3 regions of the Streptomyces sp. YKOK-I1 genome follow, and region 1 is predicted to be linked to each of the others. Evidence: predicted binding sites of a transcription regulator. Region 1 holds the regulator's gene; each other region holds the start of a gene.
What was found. The regulator HrcA, encoded in region 1, represses chaperone genes, less so after heat shock. The targets are predictions, from matches to a motif close to TTNGCACTCNGNNNNNCNGAGTGCNAA.
Positions count from the first base shown of each region.

Region 2: groL (chaperonin GroEL) is a predicted target of HrcA. The motif match lies at 1,192-1,218, and genes of this name have one in related genera.
Region 3: groES (co-chaperone GroES) is a predicted target of HrcA. The motif match lies at 954-980, and genes of this name have one in related genera.

Region 1 is NZ_BAAGDR010000001.1:3,651,953-3,654,214, forward strand. Features, by position in the region: gene dnaJ (molecular chaperone DnaJ) at 1-512, opposite strand, end outside; gene hrcA (heat-inducible transcriptional repressor HrcA) at 513-1,529, opposite strand; gene ACYQ8Q_RS15870 (MBL fold metallo-hydrolase) at 1,689-2,262, shown strand, end outside.
Region 2 is NZ_BAAGDR010000001.1:4,817,765-4,820,026, forward strand. Features, by position in the region: gene groL (chaperonin GroEL) at 1-1,028, opposite strand, end outside; gene ACYQ8Q_RS21120 (cold-shock protein) at 1,342-1,548, opposite strand; gene ACYQ8Q_RS21125 (MoaD/ThiS family protein) at 2,001-2,262, opposite strand, start outside.
Region 3 is NZ_BAAGDR010000001.1:6,298,550-6,300,811, forward strand. Features, by position in the region: gene ACYQ8Q_RS28120 (polysaccharide deacetylase family protein) at 1-131, shown strand, start outside; gene ACYQ8Q_RS28125 (polysaccharide deacetylase family protein) at 128-913, shown strand; gene groES (co-chaperone GroES) at 1,127-1,435, shown strand; gene groL (chaperonin GroEL) at 1,573-2,262, shown strand, end outside.

The DNA of each region.
Region 1 (2,262 bases):
TGGGAGACCTCGCCGCGGCCGCGGCACATGTCACACGTCTGGGCGGTGGTGCCGGGGGCGGCGCCCTCGCCGCTGCACGTGGTGCAGACGATCGCGGTGTCGACCTGGATGTCCTTGGTGGTGCCGAAGGCGGCCTCGTCGAGGTCCACCTCCAGCCGGATCATCGCGTCCTGGCCGCGCCGGGTCCTGGACCTCGGCCCCCGCTGGGACGCCGTACCGAAGAACGCGTCCATGATGTCGGAGAAGTTGCCGAAGCCACCGGCCCCGAAGCCGCCCGCGCCACCGCCGCCTGCCTGGGAGAGGGGGTCGCCGCCGAGGTCGTAGACCTGCTTCTTCTGCGGGTCCGACAGCACCTCGTAGGCGGCGTTGATCTCCTTGAACCGCTCCTGGGTCTTCGGATCCGGGTTGACGTCCGGGTGCAGCTCGCGGGCGAGCCGGCGGAACGCCTTCTTGATCTCATCCTGCGACGCGTCGCGGCGCACGCCGAGAACGGCGTAGTAGTCCGTGGCCACTTACGACTCCGCCAGGATCTGTCCGACGTACCGTGCCACCGCTCGTACCGCTCCCATCGTTCCCGGGTAATCCATGCGGGTCGGGCCGACCACGCCGAGTTTGGCGACTGCCTCGCCGCCCGAACCGTAGCCGACCGAGACCACGGAAGTGGAGTTGAGTCCCTCATAGGCGTTCTCATGACCGATGCGTACGGTCATGCCCGAATCCCCCGCCTCGCCCAGGAGTTTGAGAAGAACGACGTGTTCCTCCAGGGCCTCCAGGACGGGCCGGATGATGAGAGGGAAGTCATGTCCGAAGCGGGTGAGATTGGCGGTCCCGCCGATCATCAGCCGCTCCTCGTTCTCCTCGACGAGGGTCTCCAGCAGGGTGGAGAGCACCGTCGAGACCGTGCCGCGGTCGTCCGCCTCGAAGGCCTCGGGCAGGTCCTCCACCAGGCGCGGCACGTCGGTGAACCGGCGGCCCGCGATCCGGCTGTTGAGCCGCGCGCGTAGATCCGCCAGAGAGGCCTCCCCGAAGGGCGCCGGGCAGTCCACCAGGCGCTGCTCGACCCGTCCGGTGTCCGTGATCAGCACGAGCATCAGCCGGGCCGGCGCGAGCGACAGCAGCTCCACGTGCCGCACGGTGGACCGGGTCAGCGAGGGGTACTGCACGACGGCGACCTGCCGGGTGAGCTGCGCGAGCAGCCGCACGGTCCGCGCCACGACGTCGTCGAGGTCGACGGCGCCGTCGAGGAAGTTCTGGATGGCGCGCCGCTCGGGCGCGGTCATCGGCTTGACGCCGGCCAGCTTGTCGACGAACAGCCGGTAGCCCTTGTCGGTGGGGATCCGCCCGGCGCTGGTGTGCGGCTGGGCGATGTATCCCTCGTCCTCCAGGGCGGCCATGTCGTTGCGCACGGTGGCCGGGGAGACGCCGAGGTTGTGCCGCTCGGTGAGGGCCTTGGAGCCCACCGGCTCCTCGGTGCCGACGTAGTCCTGGACGATGGCGCGCAGCACTTGCAGCCTGCGTTCACTCAGCACCCGCGCACACCTCCCGTGGTCGTCCCCCAGTCCCCTGGGTGTCCGCCCTGGCACTCTTCGCTTCCGAGTGCCAGACGTTCCCCGGCCAGTGTACGGCTGTGGGGTACACCGGGGGCAAGGTCGGCCGACGCCAGGACGGCTTACCGTTAGCGTCCCGGTATGACCATGACTTGGGAAGAGCTGGGGTGGGAGCGGGTCGCGGCCGGGGTCGGGCGGGTGCGGCTGCCGGGCTGGGACTGCACGGCGGGGCTGGTCGTCGGGGCGGGCGCGGTGCTGATGGTGGACGCCGGGTCGGGGCTGGCGGAGGGGGTGCGGCTGCGGACGCAGGCCGAGGAGCTGACCGGCGCGCGTGTGACCCATCTCGCGCTCACCCATCCGCATTTCGATCATGTGTTCGGCGCGGCGGCGTTCGCGGGCGCGGAGGTGTACGGCGCGGTGGGCATGGACACGGTCCCGGCGGAGGAGCTGCGGGCGGACGCGGTGCGGGGCGGTCTGGACGAGGCGACGGCGACGGAGGCCGCGGACACGCTGGTCGCCCCCCGCCACCGGGTCTCCGGCGAGTGGACCCTCGACCTGGGCGGGAGCCGTCAGGTCCTGCTGGCGAACGTGGGCCCGGCGCACACCGCGCACGACCTCGTGGTCCTGGTCCCCGGCTCCCCGGAGGTCGTCTTCTGCGGCGACCTGGTGGAGGAGTCCGGCGAGCCCCAGGCGGGCCCCGACGCCGTCCCCTCAC
Region 2 (2,262 bases), 1.2 Mb from region 1:
CGGCCGGCGACCTGGTCCGACGAACCGGCACCGTCGACGATGGTGGTCTCGTCCTTGGTGATGACGACCTTGCGGGCCTTGCCCAGCAGGTCGAGGGTCGTGTTCTCGAGCTTGAGACCGACCTCCTCGGAGATGACCTCGCCGCCGGTGAGGATGGCGATGTCGTTCAGCATCGCCTTGCGGCGGTCGCCGAAGCCCGGGGCCTTGACCGCGACGGACTTGAAGGTGCCGCGGATCTTGTTGACGACCAGGGTCGACAGGGCCTCGCCCTCGACGTCCTCGGCGATGATCAGCAGCGGCTTGCCCGACTGCATGACCTTCTCCAGGAGCGGGAGCAGGTCCTTGACGTTCGCGATCTTGGAGTTCGCGATCAGGATGTACGGGTCGTCGAGGACGGCCTCCATACGCTCCATGTCGGTGGCGAAGTACGCCGAGATGTAGCCCTTGTCGAAGCGCATACCCTCGGTGAGCTCCAGCTCCAGACCGAAGGTCTGGGACTCCTCGACGGTGATGACGCCTTCCTTGCCGACCTTGTCCATGGCCTCGGCGATGAGCTCGCCGATCTGGGTGTCGGCGGCGGAGATGGAGGCGGTGGAGGCGATCTGCTCCTTGGTCTCCACGTCCTTGGCCTGCTCGAGCAGGGCACCGGAGACAGCCTCGACGGCCTTCTCGATACCGCGCTTCAGAGCCATCGGGTTGGCGCCGGCGGCCACGTTGCGCAGACCCTCGCGCACCAGGGCCTGGGCCAGGACGGTCGCGGTCGTCGTGCCGTCACCGGCTACGTCGTCCGTCTTCTTCGCGACTTCCTTGACCAGCTCGGCGCCGATCTTCTCGTACGGGTCCTCGAGCTCGATCTCCTTGGCGATGGAGACACCATCGTTGGTGATCGTGGGGGCGCCCCACTTCTTCTCGAGGACGACGTTGCGACCCTTGGGGCCGAGCGTCACCTTGACGGCGTCCGCGAGCTGGTTCATGCCGCGCTCGAGGCCGCGCCGCGCCTCCTCGTCGAACGCGATGATCTTGGCCATGTGAAGTGGTCCCTCCAGGACTGGGGGTGATTCCTTCGGACCGCGCCCGCGCCCGCGACGGACGGCTCGCATGCCGCGTGGTTCCTTGCCCCACCTGGCCTGCGGGCCTCACCGACCCGGTCCTTCTTTGTCACTCTCACCTTCAGAGTGCTAACGCCAATGATTAGCACTCGGCATGGTCGAGTGCAAGCGCCTCCCGAGGACTGGGGTCCGCCGAGGCGTCCGCGCGGGGCATGCCGAAGGGCCCGTACCCCAGGAGGTACGGGCCCTTCGAAGATGAAACAGAAGAACGACGCTTCAGTCGGCGCGTGCTTCAGCTGGTCGCCAGCCGGACCATGTCCGCCTGCGGCCCCTTCTGACCCTGCGAGATCTCGAAATCGACCCGCTGGCCCTCTTCCAGGGTGCGGTACCCGTCCATCTGGATCGCGCTGTAGTGGACGAAAACATCCGCACCACCGTCGACCGCGATGAAGCCGTACCCCTTCTCCGCGTTGAACCACTTGACGGTGCCCTGAGCCATGCCTAACTCCCCTATTACTGGCCCTTGCACAGATCCACACTTCGCGGATCCGGGTCAGACCTCACCCCCCAGTTGGTTGGGGGCGTGCGCCGGAACGCGTCGACCGCGGCCGAATGTATCTGTCCAACTGCCCTCTGCAACAGGTCACTTGGACGAGAATTCTGGACGCACGCGATCCGGAATGTGGCGAGAATTCGCCAGAATTCAGGGCAAGTCGGGCCCCATAAAAGCCACAAATGCCACGCAAGAGGCACGCACTTTGGCTACTTCTTGTCGGGCCCAAGGCAGAAATCAAAGATTCCGGATCAGTGTTTCGCGACCCGGTTCCCCAACTGTACCGCGCTCAACCACACTGAATTGCCCCCTCCGCTTCTCTCACGGAGGGGGCAATTCGATGAACACTCGGTAATCACTGTTACCGACGGTTACTACCGGTGGGTACTGAACAAGGGTCAGCAGCCGCCCGCGACGGCCGGGATGATCGACACGCCCGCCCCGTCCGGGGTCGCCGTCTCCAGCCCCTGCTCGAACCGGACGTCGTCGTCGTTCACGTACACGTTCACGAACCGCCGCAGCTTGCCCTGGTCGTCCAGGACCCGGGCGGCGATCCCGGTGTGGTTCTTCTCCAGATCCGAGATGACCTCGCCGAGGGTGGCCCCCTCGGCGGTCACCTCGGCGGCACCACCGGTGTAGGTGCGCAGGATGGTGGGGATG
Region 3 (2,262 bases), 2.6 Mb from region 1:
GCGACATCGTCCTGAGCCACTTCCGCGGCCGGGGCGAGTGGAAGGGCACCATGCCCGACATGGTCCGCCGGTTCCTGAACAAGGTCACGGCACAGGGATACGCGGTGGCACGCCTGGAGGACTACCTGTGAGGACGCGGGGGCTGATCGCCGTACTGCTGGCGCTGGCGGTGACGGCGCTGACCGGCTGCGCCCAGTCCGTCGACCCGATCGAACGCCTGGGCAAGAAGGCGGCCCAGCGGGTGCGCCCCCTCTCCCACGGTTCGGGCGGTCCCGGCAGCCCGGGCGGTCCCGGCCGCGCCGCCGGCTCCGGCCGCTCCGGCCAGGAGCCCCTCCCGCCGGTCGTCGACCGTGTTCCCACCCACGACAAGGTCGTCTTCCTCACCTACGACGACGGCGCCGAACGCGACCCCCGCTTCATCGACCTGGTCCGCGAACTCCGCCTCCCCGTCAGCGTGTTCCTCACCGACAGCGTGGTCGGACCCGGCTACGGCCACTTCGCCCGGCTGCGCTCGGTCGGCGCGACCCTGGAGAACCACACCCTCGACCACGCGGCCCTGCGCGGTCTGCCGTACGCCGGCCAGCGCGCCGAGATCTGCGGCCAGCAGGAGAAACTCCACGCCCGCTTCGGCCTGCGCCCCCGCCTGTTCCGCCCGCCCTACGGCACGTACGACACCACCACCCTGCGCGCCGCCGCCGACTGCGGCATCACGGCCGTCGTCCTCTGGCGCGCCGCGATGGGCCCCGCCGGGCTCACCTACCCGCACGGCGCCCCCGGTCTGCGCCCCGGCGACATCGTCGCCCTGGACCCGGACGAGTCCACCGGCCCGAGCCTGCGCGAACGGACGACGGCACTGCTGCGGGTGGTGCGGGAGCGGGGCCTGACGGTGGGGAAGCTGGAGGACTACCTGTAGGCGTTCCGGGGCCCGGAAAACGGCCGACGCGCCACGGGGATTAGCAGTCCGCTTGACCGAGTGCTAATCGCGGTCATAGTCTCGGCTCTGGCACTCCCCACTGGAGAGTGCCAACAACGCGACGGGCAGGTCCGGCACCCGCGACGACGGATCCACCTGGTCGCCACCTCAGACAGTTAACCCCGTGAGATCTCCGAAGGGGGAGGTCGGATCGTGACGACCGCCAGCTCCAAGGTTGCCATCAAGCCGCTTGAGGACCGCATTGTGGTCCAGCCGCTCGACGCCGAGCAGACCACGGCCTCCGGCCTGGTCATCCCGGACACCGCGAAGGAGAAGCCCCAGGAGGGCGCCGTCCTCGCCGTGGGCCCGGGTCGCTTCGAGAACGGCGAGCGCCTGCCGCTCGACGTCAAGGTCGGCGACGTCGTCCTGTACAGCAAGTACGGCGGCACCGAGGTGAAGTACAACGGCGAGGAGTACCTCGTCCTCTCGGCTCGCGACGTCCTCGCGATCATCGAGAAGTAGTTCTTCACCCGAGCATTTCGATGCTTGATGCTGCGCCCCTGGCTCCCGCCACCACATAAGAAGCCGGGCGCCCGGGGCGCAGTGCCTTTTCACCCCACGTTTTCCGCCCACAGATTTCCGAGAGGGCTGCCGCTGTCATGGCGAAGATCCTGAAGTTCGACGAGGACGCCCGTCGCGCCCTCGAGCGCGGCGTCAACAAGCTGGCCGACACGGTCAAGGTGACGATCGGTCCCAAGGGCCGCAACGTCGTCATCGACAAGAAGTTCGGCGCCCCGACCATCACCAACGACGGCGTCACCATCGCCCGTGAGGTGGAGATCGACGACCCGTACGAGAACCTCGGCGCCCAGCTCGTGAAGGAGGTGGCGACCAAGACCAACGACATCGCGGGTGACGGCACCACCACCGCCACCGTGCTGGCCCAGGCGCTCGTCCGCGAGGGCCTGAAGAACGTCGCCGCCGGTGCCTCCCCGGCCGCCCTGAAGAAGGGCATCGACGCCGCGGTCAAGGCCGTCTCCGACGAGCTGCTCGCCACCGCGCGCCCGATCGACGACAAGGCGGACATCGCCGCCGTCGCCGCGCTGTCCGCCCAGGACCAGCAGGTCGGCGAGCTCATCGCCGAGGCGATGGACAAGGTCGGCAAGGACGGTGTCATCACCGTCGAGGAGTCCAACACCTTCGGTCTGGAGCTGGACTTCACCGAGGGCATGGCCTTCGACAAGGGCTACCTGTCGCCGTACTTCGTGACGGACCAGGAGCGCATGGAGGCGGTCCTGGAGGACCCCTACATCCTCATCAACCAGGGCAAGATCGGTTCCATCGCCGAC